Regions from separate parts of the Rhodopseudomonas sp. RCAM05734 genome, predicted to be linked through region 3. Evidence: predicted binding sites of a transcription regulator. Region 3 holds the regulator's gene; each other region holds the start of a gene.

Region 1 (4,748 bases), 450 kb from region 3:
CATGTTGCCGTTGACCACGGTGGCGGCGTCGTGCGTGGAGGCGATGAAGGCGATGTAGACCGGAAAGGCGACGATGAAGACGCCGAAGATCAGGATGGCGTAGGCGACGATATCGTTCCAGCGGCGGTGCTCGACCATCAGTACTGCACCTTGCGCTCGACGTAGCGGAACTGGATCGCGGTCAGGGCGATCACGATCACCATCAGCACGACGGATTGCGCGGCCGAGCTGCCGAGATCGCCGCCGAGCCGGCCATCGGCATAGACCTTGTAGACCATCGTCGTGGTCGTCCCGGCCGGGCCGCCGCCGGTCACGGCGTCGATGATGCCGAACGTGTCAAAGAACACGTAGACGACATTCACGACCAGCAGGAAAAACGTCGTCGGCGACAGCAGCGGAAAGGTGATGGTCCAGAACCGGCGCAGCGGCCCGGCGCCGTCGATGGCGCCGGCTTCCAGCACGCTGCGGGGGATCGACTGCAGGCCGGCCAGGAAAAACAGGAAGTTGTAGGAGATCTGCTTCCACACCGCGGCCATGACGACCAGCGTCATGGCATGGTTGCCGTTGAGCAGCGGATTCCAGTCGAAGCCGAGCAGGCGCAGCGGCCGCGCCAGCGTGCCGAGCGTGGGATGAAACATGAAGAGCCACAGCACGCCGGCGACGGCCGGGGCCACGGCGTAGGGCCAGATCATCAGCATCTTGAAGACGGGAGCCGCCTTCAGATTCTTGTCGGCCTGCGTGGCGAACAGCAGCGCGATGGTCAGCGACAGCGCCGCCACCAGCGACGAAAACACCACGGTCACGCCCATCGCCTTGTAGTATTCCGGCTGCGCGAACAGCGCCTGGTAGTTCTCCAGTCCGATGAAATCCGAACTCAGGCCGAAGGCGTCCTCGCGCAGGAACGATTGCCAGACCGCCTGGAGTGCCGGCCAATAGAAAAATACAAACGTAATGGCCGGCTGCGGCACCAGCAGCAGATAGGGCAGCAGCTTGTTCTTGAAAACGGCTGTCTTTTCCATGCAGGTCGACGGGTCCCGGAGAACGATCAAAACTCATGATGTCGTCACCCGCGAAAGCGGGTGATCCAGTCAACGCAATCGCCTGTCGGACAAACGGACGTCTGCGTTGACTGGGTCGCCCGGTCCATACGCGCAATTGCGCCTGGCCGGGCGACGACAGCGCCAGATATTACTTCGCGGACTTCTCGAACGTACGCAACATCGCATTGCCGCGGGTCACCGCAGCGTCGAGCGCAGCCTGCGCGGTCTTCTGTCCGGCAAGGGCCGCTTCCATTTCCTCGGCCCAGATGTCGCGCATCTGCACCATGTTGCCGAAGCGGAGGCCGCGGGAGTTCTCCGTCGGCTCCTTGTTGGTCAGTTCCTTCAGCGGCGTCTGCAGGATCGGGTTCTTCTCATAGAAACCGTCCGCCTTGGTCTTCTCATAGGCGGCCTTGGTGATCGGCAGATAGCCCGACTCCTGGTGCAGCTTGGCCTGGCGGTTGGTGTCGCTCAGGAACGTGAAGAATTTTGCGACGCCCTTGTATTCCTCGGGCTTCTTGCCGCCCATCACCCACAACGATGCGCCGCCGATGATCGAATTCTGCGGTGCGCCGGCGACGTCGGGGTAGTAGGGCATCGGAGCGGAGGTGAAGTTGAACTTGGCGGTGCCCTTGACGCTGGCGTAATAGCCCGACGAGGTCAGGAAGATCGGACATTCGCCGGAGCTGAAACGGCTCTCGCTGGCATTGGCGCGGCCGGAATAATCGTAGGTCTTGTCCTTCTGCAGGTCGATCAGCGTCTGCAGGTGCTTGACCTCAAGCGGCGTGTTGAACTTCAGCTCGGTGTCGAAGCCGTCGAGGCCGTTCGCCTTGGTGCCGATCGGCACGTTATGCCAGGCCGAAAACTGTTCGATATGCGCCCAGGTGGCCCAGGCATTGGAGAAGCCGCAGGTCGTGTATCCGGCTGCCTTGAGCTTCTTGGCGTCCTCGAACACCTCGGGCCAGGTCTTCGGGATCTCGGCGATGTCAGCCTTCTTCAGCGCATCGAGGTTGATCCACATCACCATCGAGGACGAGTTGAACGGGAACGACAGCATCTCGCCCTTCGAGGTCGAGTAGTAGCCGGTGATTGCAGGCAGATAATTGTTGGGATCGAACGGCTCGCCGGCGTCCTTCATCGGCTGGTAGACCGGCTTGATGGCGCCCTTGGCGCTCATCATCGTCGCGGTGCCGACTTCGAACACCTGCATGATGTGCGGCGCGGTGCCGGCCCGGAATGCGGCGATGCCGGCATTCATGGTATCGGGATAGCTGCCCTTGAACGTGGGAATGACCTTGTAATCGGACTGGCTGGCGTTGAAATCCTCAGCGAGCTTGTTGACGATGTCGTTGTTGCCGCCGGTCATCGCGTGCCACCACTGAATCTCGGTCACGGCGTAAGCGGGTGACGCCAGCACCAGGCTGGAGGCCAGCAGTGCGGCAAGGTTCAAGTGTCGGCGAATCATTCAATTTCTCCCGGGTGGCCGTCATCATCGTTGAATGCGCCGGGTACAGGCGCTGTGTGACGTTCAGATGACCGTATAGTCGAGGCGACGCTACGGCGAAAGTGTCAGCCAGGGAAAGCCGTCACATGGTCGTATCCGCAGCCCCGCGCGATGCGGCGTGACGCGCCGCATCGCATCCCGGGAACGCGACCTAGCGCTTGCGTTCAGGGCCGCTGACGGTCCCTTTGGCGACAAGATAGCCGATTTCATCGGCGGAATAGCCGAACTCCCCGAGCACTTCCGTGGCGTGCTCGCTGAATTTCGGCGGTACCCGGCGCAGGCTGGCCTTGGTGCGATCGAAACGGACCGGCGAGGCGACGCCCTTGTACCAGTCCTTTTCGATGATATCGCCGCGCGCGATGGTGTGCGGGTTGGCGAGCGCCTTGTCGATCGACTGCACCGGGCCGGCGGGAAGGCCGGCCGCGAGCAGGCGCCGGCACAGCGGCTCGCCGTCCTCGTCCTTCAGGATCGCCTCGAGCTCGGCGCGCAGCGCGTCGCGGTTGACGACCCGGTCGCGGTTGCGCGCGAACCGCGGATCGGTGCCCATCTCCGGCTTGCCGAGTTCCTTGCAGAGCTTGCGGAACGTGGCGTCGTTGCCGACGCCAACGAAGATATTGCCGTCGCGCGCTGCAAACACCGAATAGGGATACAGGTTGGGATGCTCGTTGCCGGTCAGCGCCGGCGGCTTGCCGCCATTGTAGAAGTAGTTCGCGGTGTGCGGGTGCATGATGGCGAGGCCGGTCTCGTACAAAGTGGCCTCGACGAACTGGCCGAGGCCCGATTTCGCCCGCTCTGCCAGCGCCATCAGGATGCCGACGCAGGCATAGAGCCCGGTCGCCATGTCGACCAGCGCGACGCCGATGCGCGTCGGGCCACTCTCCTGCGAGCCGGTCGCGGCCATCAGCCCGACCATCGACTGGATGATGGCGTCATAGCCGGGATGCCCGCCATGGGGGCCGTCGCCGCCGAAGCCGGAAATCCGGCAATGCACCAGCTTCGGGAATTTTTCGCGCAGCACATCGTTGCCGATGCCCCATTTGTCGAGCGTGCCGGGCTTGAAGTTTTCGATCATGACATCGGCATCTTCGAGCATGCGCATCAGCACCACGCGGCCGGCCTCGGAGGCGAGGTCGAGGCCGATCGAGCGCTTGTTGCGGTTGGCGCCGATGAAGTACGCCGCGTCGTCGTCGTGGAACGGAGGGCCCCAGTCGCGGGTCTCGTCGCCGGCCGGCGGCTCGACCTTGATGACGTCAGCGCCGTGGTCGGCCAGAATCTGCGTGCAATAGGGGCCACCTAGGACGCGCGACAGGTCGATCACGCGCAGGCCGGCGATGGCGCCGGGAGCAATATTGGGGATCATGAGGCGTTTCTGATGCTTTTGTTGTGGTCGTTCGACCCATAAACCATCCAAAACGCGTCTTCGCAAACGCAGGGCCGCCATGCGATTTCGGGTGTTGCCCCGAAGCGGACGGCATGGACGCGGAAAGCCGGCCCGCCAGAGACTGGCGAGCCGGCTTGGGTGCCCGATCAGGCGATCGTGGAGCGGACGTCGATATTGCCGCGAGTGGCATTCGAGTAAGGGCAGATCTGATGCGCTTTCTCGACCAGCGCTGCGGCCTCATCCTTGGCGAGGCCCGGCAACGACACCGCGAGTTCGACGTCGAGGCCGAAACCGCCCGCCGAGCGCGGGCCGATGCCGACCGTCGCGGTCACCGCAACGTCGGCCGGAATCTTCGGCCCGCCCTGCGACGCGACGAACTTCATCGCGCCGATGAAGCAGGCGGCGTAGCCGGCCGCGAACAGACTGCTCGGGGTTGTTGCCTGCACCGCCGGCGCCGCCGAGTTCCTTCGGCGTGGCGAGTTTGACGTCGAGCGCGCCGTCCAGGGTGGCGGCATGGCCGTCGCGGCCGCCGGTGGCCTTGGCGCTGGTCTTGTAGAGGACGTTGACTGACATGTGAGCTCTCCTTGTTCGAATTCAGTGCCTTTTATATTTCGCGCAATTAGATTGTGCGCAATATAAAAGAGCGGGGCCGCAATTTAATTGTGGTCAATTGATTGTGAGGCGGCGAGGGCCCAGATTGGCGCTGCGACGCATCGGGACCGGAGATGGCGATGGCAAGGAAGTCCGCGGCGTATCCGCCGCTGAAGCTCGACAACCAGATCTGCTTCGCGGTGTATTCCACCGCGCATGCCTTCAATCGCCTCTA
Region 2 (4,748 bases), 130 kb from region 3:
TGATCGGTGCCGGCCTGCTGGCGCGCAAGGCAGTGGCGCTGGGCCTCAAGACCAAGCCGTGGGTGAAGACCTCGCTGGCTCCAGGCAGCCAGGTGGTCGCCGAATATTTGGCGAATTCGGGTCTGCAGAAGGATCTCGACAAGGTCGGCTTCAACCTGATCGGCTTCGGTTGCACCACCTGCATCGGCAATTCCGGTCCGCTGCCGGAGGAGATCTCCAAGTCGATCAACGACAACGGCATCATCGCCGCTGCCGTGCTGTCGGGTAACCGCAACTTCGAAGGCCGCGTCTCGCCGGACGTGCAGGCCAACTACCTGGCTTCGCCGCCGCTGGTGGTTGCCTATGCGCTCGCCGGTTCGGTCACCAAGAACCTCGCGGTCGAGCCAATCGGTACCGGCAAGGATGGCAAGCCGGTCTATCTCAAGGACATCTGGCCGACCACGAAGGAGATCAACGCCTTCATGAAGAAGTACGTCACCGCGGCGATCTTCAAGAAGAAGTATGCCGACGTGTTCAAGGGCGACACCAACTGGCGCAAGATCAAGACCGTGGAGAGCGAGACCTACCGCTGGAACATGGGCTCGACCTATGTGCAGAACCCGCCCTACTTCGAAGGCATGAAGCGCGAGCCGGAAGCCATCGTGGACGTGATCGATGCGCGCATTCTCGCGGTGTTCGGCGACAAGATCACCACCGACCACATCTCTCCCGCCGGCGCCATCAAGCTGACCTCGCCGGCCGGCAAGTATCTGTCGGAGCACCAGGTGCGTCCCGCCGACTTCAACCAGTACGGCACCCGGCGCGGCAACCATCAGGTGATGATGCGCGGCACCTTCGCCAACATCCGCATCAAGAACTTCATGCTGAAGGGCGCCGACGGCAACATTCCGGAAGGCGGCTTCACCAAGCACTGGCCCGACGGCGAGCAGATGTCGATCTACGATGCCGCGATGAAGTATCAGGCCGAGAAGGTGCCATTGGTGGTGTTCGCCGGCGCCGAATACGGCAACGGTTCGTCGCGCGACTGGGCCGCCAAGGGCACCCGTCTGCTCGGCGTGCGCGCCGTGGTCTGCGAGAGCTTCGAACGCATCCATCGCTCGAACCTGGTCGGCATGGGCGTGCTGCCGCTGACCTTCGAGAACGGCACGTCGTGGAAGTCGCTCGATCTGAAGGGCGACGAGAAGGTCACGATCCGCGGCCTGCAGGGCGACCTGAAGCCCCGGCAGATGCTGACCGCCGAGATCGTGTCGGCCGATGGCAACCTGCGCAAGGTGCCGCTGCTGTGCCGCATCGATACGCTCGACGAGCTCGAATACTACCGCAACGGCGGGATCCTGCAGTACGTGCTGCGCCGGCTGGTGGCCTGACACGGGCGATGCGACCCATTGCCTCACTGCGAAGTGAGTGGTGAGTGAACGGAAGGCGGCCTATGAAGGGCCGCCTTCCCGCATTAGGGCTTGGGCGTGCCAGGCGTCGGCGGAGGGTTTGTTCTGGTTTTAACGTGGCAGCAATGATGATGGCCTGTAGCGGCATATCTCGATGGTCGGTTGCGATCAGCGCCTGCGCCATCGTTACTTGGGTGAGTTCCGCGTCCGCCGAACCGCGCGCGGTGGTCGAGCTGTTCACGTCGCAGGGTTGCTCATCCTGCCCTCCCGCGGACAAGGTTGTCGGCGAACTGGCGAAGGATCCGTCGGTCATCGCGCTCAGCATGCCGATCGATTACTGGGACTATCTCGGCTGGAAGGACACGCTGGCGGATTCACGCTTCAGCGCCCGCCAGAAGGCCTATTCCCACATGCGGGGCGATCGCGACGTCTATACGCCGCAGATGATCGTCAATGGCGAGCGCCAGGTGATCGGCAGCGATCGCGCGCGCATCGATAGCGCCATCGAGGAAACCCGCAAAAGCGAGGCCGTGATGTCAGTGCCGGTCGCGATGACGGTCGCAGGCAAAGAGGTCAAGGTATCGGTGGCGGCTGCGGGCAAGAGCGCCGTGCTCTCGCATGGTGAAGTGTGGATCTGTTCGGTGTCGCGCTCGGTGCCGATCACCATCGGACGCGGCGAGAATCGCGGCCGCCAGTTGACCTACAACAACGTGGTGCGCGGCTGGCTGAAGGTCGGCGACTGGACCGGCGCCGCGGCGAACTGGACGGTGCCGCTGGAAAACGTGTCGCGCGATGGCGTCGACGCGGCGGTGGTCTATGTGCAGAACGGCAGTCGCGAAAAGCCCGGCGCCATGCTCGGCGCGGCGTTCACGCTGCTACAGTAGCATTATGCACCGGCTGTCGTCCCCGCGCATCCGGGGACGCAGTAAACGCAGCCGTTGCGGCTCAATCACAGACGACAGCGATTACTGGGTGGCCCGGTCCTTGCGCGCAAGTGCGCGCAGGCCGGGCGATGACAAACCGCGCCCGCGGCGCGTCCGGGCCCCATGTCGCCCCCAAAAAGAAAAAGGACCAACTCGCGTTGGCCCCTGAATAGTCTGTAGTCCTGCGACGGGCCCGATCCCAATGGCCACGGGGGGCTGGGGGCTGAGGAATCCGAGACCGGAAGAACCGGGCCCAACGCAGTAGCTTCTTGTCGCAACCCAGATGGGCGGTCGATGGGCGGAAATCGGGCGGCAATAAGATTCTTCTAACGATCCCGTTACATGGCGTTTCGACGCGAGAAAGCCGGCCGGCGAGCCCCTTGCGGCGGCGCGCCGACGGCGCGATCATGTCAGTCACATGACGGGGAGGCGCCCATGAGTTCGACGTCGGAGGAAATGGATCCCAGCGAGCCGCGGGCCGCGGATCGCCACGCCGCGAACGCGCTGGTCACCTTCAATCGACTCGAACTCAACCGCATTCTCAATCTTTACGGCCGCATGGTCGCCGCCGGCGAATGGCGTGACTACGCCATCGATTTCCTTCGCGACCGCGCGGTGTTCTCGGTATTCCGACGCGCCTCGGAAGTGCCGATCTATCGCATCGAGAAGGACCCGCGGCTGTCGCGCAAGCAGGGCGCCTACAGCGTGATCTCGGCCAGCGGCATGATCCTGCGCCGCGGCCATGAGCTGGATCGAGTGCTGCTGGTGATCGACCGCAAGTTGGCGGTGGTGTGAGGGGCCACAAGCTCTGTTGTCGTCCCCGCGTATGCGGGGACCCAGTAGACACAGGCTTTGCGGCTCTATCACCAACGCCTGCATTGACTGGGCCGCCCGGTCCGGCGCGCAAATGCGCGCAAGCCGGGCGATGACAGCGCGCTTGTGAGGCAGCTTTTCGCTGTCTGCCCCTAAGGCAGCGTCTGCCCGCCCTCGCCAAGCGCTCGCTGCATCATCACGGTGTCGAGCCAGCGGCCGAACTTGAGGCCGACGGCGGGGTGGGTGCCGATCATCTGGAAGCCGGCATTGCGATGCAGGGCGATGGAGCCGGCATTGGCGGAATCGCCGATCACCGCGATGATCTGGCGGAAGCCGCCTGCCTCGCAGTCCGCGATCAGTCGGTGCAGCAGCCGCGTGCCGATGCCGCGCCGCTGCGCCGCCGGGTCGAGATAGACCGAATTCTCCACGGTGAAGCGATAGGCCGGCCGCGGCCGGTAGGGCCCGGCATAGGCGTAGCCGGCGACCTGGCCGTCCTGCAGCGCCGCCAGATAGGGGAAGCCGGCGGCGACGAGCGTGTCGAAGCGCCGGGTCATTTCCGCGAGGTCCGGCGGGATCAGTTCGAAGGTCGCGGTGCCGAACTGCACCGCCTCGTCGTAGATCGCGGTGATGGCGGCAAGGTCGGCGGCGGTGGCGGGGCGTATTTCAAGGTCGGGCATGGCGTCGAGCCTAATGATACCGTTGGCAAAATAAAAGCCCCGCCGACCGGCCTGCGCAGGTCGGGCGCGTTGCGGGCGAGGGCCTCGCTGCGTAGCAGCCACTCGCCAACCGTCGGGTCCTTCATTTATTCTGCCGTCGGCGTCATGCTCAGCGCGGCGTGGCTTTGCCAGATCGGGTGGATTGCGGAATGGTCAAGACAAACAAGAAGCTCGGCTCGTCCGCCGAGAGCAAGGCCGCCGGCGCGGTGCCTGCCGGCGCGGCGCGCGACGTCGAAGGGGCGCTGAAGATTCTTGAGGGCAAGGACAAGACGCGAATCATCTTCCACCTCCTTGCCGAGCCGGTGCTGCAACTCGCCGAGCTCGAGCGGGTGATTCCGGCGGCCTCCCAGAAGCTGCTGATTCAGCAGCTTCGCGAGCTCGAGCGGGACGGGCTGGTGCGGCGGGCAGGCGAAGCCGAGGTACCGGCCGCGGTCGAATATGCCCTGACCGGGGCGGGGCGCGCGCTGCGCCCGGCGCTGCTGCAACTGCGCGAATGGGCGGCATTGCGCCGGGTCGAGATCTAGCGGCCATGCAGCCGACAAGCAAAAAGCCCCGGCCTTGCGGCCGGGGCTTTGCATTTTGCGAGGAAACGGAAGGTTATTCCTTCTGTCCCAGAAGCTGCAGCAGCAGCGTGAACAGGTTGATGAAGTTCAGGTACAGCGACAGCGCACCGGTAATCGCCGCCCGTTCCGCCACGTCGCCACCCTGGGAGGCGTAGCCGTAGATGTAATCGTTCTTCAGGCGCTGGGTATCCCAGGCGGTGAGGCCCGCGAACACCAGCACGCCCACCACCGACACGATGAACTGCAGCATCGAACTCGCCACGAAGATGTTCACGACGCTGGCGATGATGATACCGAACAGGCCCATCAGCAGAAACGATCCCATGCCCGTCATGTCACGCTTGGTGG
Region 3 (4,748 bases):
AGCTGCATTTCCGCGCCGGTCAGCATCACCACCTCGCCGCCGAGCTGACGCATGCCGACCTCGAACGACACACGGGTGCGGGTCGAGGGCTTCTCGAAGATCATCGCCAGGGTCTTGTTCTCGAGCGGCCGGTCACGCTTGTCGCTGCTCTTCAGCTTCGCCTTGATGGCAACGCTGGCATCGAGAATCTTTCGCAGTTCCGTGGTGGGCACCTCGTTGAGGTCGAGGAAATGCCGCAGCGCTTTGGTCATGACGCGGCTCCCTGCTGCTGCGCGGCAGACGGTGACAGCGCGACACAGGCGGTCTCGAGGCGCTGGATGGCCTCCTCGATTTCAGCCTCGTTGACGATCAGCGGCGGCAGGAAGCGCACCACGTTTTCGCCGGCGCCGACCGTCAGCAGTTTTGCGTCACGCAAAGCTGCCACCAGATCGCCCGACGGCACCACCGCCTTGAGGCCGATGAGCAGGCCTTCGCCGCGCACTTCGGAAATCACCGAGGGGAAGCTATCGACCGCCGACGCCAGCTTCTGCTTGAACAGCAGCGACATCCGGTTGACATGATCGAAGAAGCCCGGCTTCAGCATCACGTCCATCACCGCATTGGCCGCAGCCACCGCCAGCGGATTGCCGCCGAAGGTGGAGCCGTGTGAGCCCGGTGCCATGCCGGCCGCAGCTTCCGCGGTGGCCAGGCAGGCGCCGATCGGAAAGCCGCCGCCGAGCGCCTTGGCCAGCGACATGATGTCCGGCGTGACGCCAAATCGCTGATGGGCGAACAGCGACCCGGTGCGGCCCATGCCGGTCTGCACCTCGTCGAAGATCAGCAGGATGCCGCTCTCGTCGCAAAGCTCGCGCAATGCCCGGACGAACGCATGCGACGGCGCGCGGACGCCACCTTCGCCTTGCAGCGGCTCGATCAGGATGGCGGCGGTGTTGGGACCGACGGCCTTCTTGACGGCCTCGATGTCGCCGAACGGCATCTGGTCGAAACCCTCGAGCGGCTTGCCGTAGCCTTCGAGATATTTTGCAGCGCCGGTGGCGGCGAGCGTTCCGAGGGTACGGCCGTGGAACGCGCCTTCAAACGTGATGATGCGGGTTCGCTCGGGCTGGCCCTTGGAGAAATGATAGTGGCGCGCCATCTTGATCGCGCATTCCATCGCCTCGGCGCCGGAATTGGCGAAGAACACGTAGTCGGAAAAGCTCTCTTCGCACAGACGCGCGGCGAGACGCTCGCCGTCCGGGCTCTTGAACAGGTTCGACATGTGCCAGAGCTTGGTGGCCTGCTCCTGCAGGGCGGCGACCAGATGCGGATGGCAGTGACCGAGCGAATTCACCGCGACGCCGCTGGTGAAGTCGAGATAGCGCTCGCCGTTGATCGCGGTCAGCCAGACGCCCTCGCCCGAGGTGAAGGCGAGATCCGCCCTGGCAAATACCGGCAGCAAATGAGACGTGCTTGCGCTCTTGGTCATAACCAATCCGATCGGAACTTCGGGTGACTGGGCGAACGCGCCTGTGCGAGATCGGACAACCTACCCCGGAAACGAAACGTGCCGCCTTTCCAGGCGGCACGTGGGCATTATTCTATGGTGACGGCGGTGGCTGTCAACCTCGGCGCACCGCGGAAACCCCGTAGTATTCCGGTGACGGCCCCGACGATCGAGGCAACTATTGGAGTCCGGGTGCGTTTCCCTGATGACAGAATCGCACAAAAAACCGATTTCTCTGTTTTGCAAGCACAAGGATGTGGACGCGCGATGCCTGACTCTTGCGCCAGAGTCACGGCATATTGTAGCTTCTGATCTATCGGGTACGACATATCGTGCGCGATTGTGTTCCACTACGGTCCAGTGTTCGGCGTAAACGTCCGGTCGCAATTTTTGCGCCCGGCGAGCGCTAAGGGATTCGGACTGCAGGGATTTTTGTGACGCTGGAGTCGCTGCGCTGCCTGACATCGGCCGGCGCGACACGAAGGGAAGAGTGCGATGACGGTAATAACCTGGACCGACGATCGCGTCGAGCAACTGAAGAAGCTCTGGGAAGGCGGCCTGTCGGCCAGCCAGATCGCCGCAGAGCTCGGCAATGTGACGCGCAACGCGGTTATCGGCAAAGTCCACCGCCTCGGCCTGTCCGGCCGTGCCAAGAGCCCGACCTCGGCGGCGCCGCGTCCGCGCAAGGCGCGTCCGGCCCAGCACATGATGCGGGTTACGCGTCCGGTGGCCCGCGGCAACACCGCGCTGGCCCACGCCTTCGAAGTCGAAGTCGAGCCGGATCCGGTCACCTATGACAATGTGGTGCCGATGGCGCAGCGGCTGAGCCTGCTGCAGCTCAACGAGGCGACCTGCCACTGGCCGATCGGCGATCCCAGCAATCCGGAATTCTACTTCTGCGGCGGCAAGGCCCTGCAGAGCCTGCCCTATTGCGCGCACCACTCGCGCATCGCCTACCAGCCGGCAAGCGACCGCCGTCGGCAGGCACCGAAGCCGATCAGGTAGTCTGGTTTCCCGGACGCGGTGCGGCATCCTTTATGCCGCTCCGCAGATCCGGGATCCCGATTTCTTCTTTCCAGCAAACAACCGGGACCCCGGATCTGCGGCGCACCACGCCGCTCACGCGGCGCAGTGCACCGCGTCCGGGGAACACCGAAAATCTCCGAAGAAACTACTCCGCCGCCTTGTCGAAGCGGTCATCCAGCGCGTAGCCGGCGCCGCGGACGGTGCGGATCGGGTCCTGCTCGCCGCCGGGATTGAGCAGCTTGCGCAAGCGGCCGATGTGAACGTCCACGGTGCGCTCGTCGATGTAGATATCGCGCCCCCAGACGCTGTCGAGCAACTGCTCGCGGCTGAACACCCGGCCGGGATGCTCCAGAAAGAATTCGAGCAGCCGGTATTCGGTCGGACCGAGATCGATCGGTCGGCCGGAACGCGCGACGCGGCGCTTGTCGCGGTCGAGTTCGATGTCGCCGAACGCCAGCACGGTGGCAAGGCGCTCGGGCGATGCACGGCGCAACAGCCCCTTCACCCGCGCCAGCAGCTCCGGCACCGAGAACGGCTTGACGATGTAGTCGTCGGCGCCGGTGGCGAGACCGCGAACGCGTTCGCTCTCTTCGCCGCGCGCGGTGAGCATGATGATCGGCAACGCCTTGGTCTCGGGCCGCGCCCGCAGCCTTCGGCACAGCTCGATGCCGGACAGGCCGGGCAGCATCCAGTCCAGCACCACCAGGTCGGGCACGCTTTCCTTCAGCCTCGTATCGGCGTCATCGCCGCGCGCCACCGTCTCGACGTCATAGCCTTCGGCGTCGAGGTTGTAACGCAGCAGCGTGGTCAGCGCTTCTTCGTCCTCAACCACCAGAATGCGTGCGTTCATATGCGGTGTACCTTACGTATTGCCGGGAGCAGTGGCGAAGTTGGTCATGTCGCCCTTGGGGCGCTTATCGAGGATCTGCTGGCCCTCGATCATGTAGAACACGGTCTCGGCGATATTGGTGGCGTGATCGCCGATCCGCTCGATGTTTTTGGCGCAGAACATCAGATGGATGCAGAACGAGATGTTGCGCGGGTCTTCCATCATGTAGGTCAGCAGCTCGCGGAACAGCGAGGTGCAGATCGCGTCGATCTCCTCGTCGCCCTTCCACACCGCCATTGCTGCGGGCAGATCGTGCGCGGCATAGGCGTCGAGCACGGCCTTGACCTGCGACTGCACCAGATTGGTCATGTGCTCGAGGCCGCGGATCAGCTTCAGCGGATGGAAATCGCTGTCGAGCGCGTTGACGCGCTTGCCGATGTTCTTGGCGAGGTCGCCGATGCGCTCGACGTCGGTGGCGACGCGCATCGCACCGACGATCTCGCGCAGGTCGACCGCCATCGGCTGGCGCCGGGCAATGGTCAGCACCGCGCGCTCCTCGATGTCGCGCTGCATCTGGTCGATTTCCTGATCGGCGGCGACCACGCGCAAGCCGAGTTCGACGTCGCGCCGGACCAGCGCGTCGACGGAATCGGTGATCTGGCGCTCCGCCAGTCCGCCCATCTCGGCGACGAGCCGGGTCAGTTCCTGCAGGTCGCCGTCGAATGCCTTCGTCGTATGTTCAAAAGCCATAATCAATCCTCTCGCGCGATGCGCGTCAGCCGAAACGGCCAGTGATGTAATCCTGGGTGCGACGATCGGTCGGCGACGTAAAGATCTTGTTCGTGGGACCGAACTCGATCAGCTCGCCGAGATACATGAAGGCCGTGGAGTCGGAGACGCGCGCGGCCTGCTGCATGTTGTGCGTGACGATGGCGATGGTGTACTCGTCCTTCATCTCGTCGATCAGCTCCTCGATCTTCGCCGTCGAGATCGGATCCAGCGCCGAACACGGCTCGTCGAAGAGGATCACTTCCGGCCGCACCGCGATGGTGCGGGCGATGCACAGGCGCTGCTGCTGGCCGCCGGACAGGCTGAGCCCGGAGGCGTTGAGCTTGTCCTTGACCTCGTTCCACAGCGCGCCGCCGCGCAGCGCCTTCTCGACCCGGCCGTCCATCTCCGACTTGGAGATCTTCTCGTACAGGCGCACGCCGAAGGCGATGTTCTCGTAGATGGTCATCGGGAACGGGGTCGGCTTCTGGAACACCATGCCGACCCGGGCGCGCAGCAGATTGAGGTCGAGCTTGGGGTCGAGCACGTTCTGGCTGTCGAGCATGACCTGGCCCTCGGCGCGCTGGCCGGGGTAGAGGTCGTACATGCGGTTGAAGATGCGCAGCAGGGTCGACTTGCCGC

What was found. The regulator PhoB, encoded in region 3, activates phosphate uptake and scavenging genes when phosphate is short. The targets are predictions, from matches to a motif close to TGTCATNNANCTGTCAT.
Region 1: the regulator PhoB is predicted to act here: its motif matches at 2,559-2,575, upstream of ugpB (sn-glycerol-3-phosphate ABC transporter substrate-binding protein UgpB).
Region 2: the regulator PhoB is predicted to act here: its motif matches at 2,716-2,732, upstream of ACUXVA_RS05305 (DUF2794 domain-containing protein).

Annotation. Positions count from the first base shown of each region.
Region 1 is NZ_CP199742.1:1,403,990-1,408,737, forward strand. It holds gene ugpE (sn-glycerol-3-phosphate ABC transporter permease UgpE) at 1-138, opposite strand, end outside; gene ugpA (sn-glycerol-3-phosphate ABC transporter permease UgpA) at 138-1,019, opposite strand; gene ugpB (sn-glycerol-3-phosphate ABC transporter substrate-binding protein UgpB) at 1,189-2,502, opposite strand; gene ACUXVA_RS06850 (CaiB/BaiF CoA transferase family protein) at 2,693-3,901, opposite strand; partial or broken gene ACUXVA_RS06855 (organic hydroperoxide resistance protein) at 4,069-4,495, opposite strand; gene ACUXVA_RS06860 (MarR family winged helix-turn-helix transcriptional regulator) at 4,654-4,748, shown strand, end outside.
Region 2 is NZ_CP199742.1:1,085,038-1,089,785, reverse strand. It holds gene acnA (aconitate hydratase AcnA) at 1-1,367, shown strand, start outside; gene ACUXVA_RS05310 (DUF1223 domain-containing protein) at 1,514-2,269, shown strand; gene ACUXVA_RS05305 (DUF2794 domain-containing protein) at 2,744-3,103, shown strand; gene ACUXVA_RS05300 (GNAT family N-acetyltransferase) at 3,274-3,798, opposite strand; gene ACUXVA_RS05295 (winged helix-turn-helix transcriptional regulator) at 3,987-4,361, shown strand; gene ACUXVA_RS05290 (Bax inhibitor-1/YccA family protein) at 4,435-4,748, opposite strand, start outside.
Region 3 is NZ_CP199742.1:950,754-955,501, forward strand. It holds gene argF (ornithine carbamoyltransferase) at 1-251, opposite strand, end outside; gene ACUXVA_RS04675 (aspartate aminotransferase family protein) at 248-1,465, opposite strand; gene ACUXVA_RS04680 (GcrA family cell cycle regulator) at 1,979-2,488, shown strand; gene phoB (phosphate regulon transcriptional regulator PhoB) at 2,655-3,359, opposite strand; gene phoU (phosphate signaling complex protein PhoU) at 3,372-4,088, opposite strand; gene pstB (phosphate ABC transporter ATP-binding protein PstB) at 4,114-4,748, opposite strand, start outside.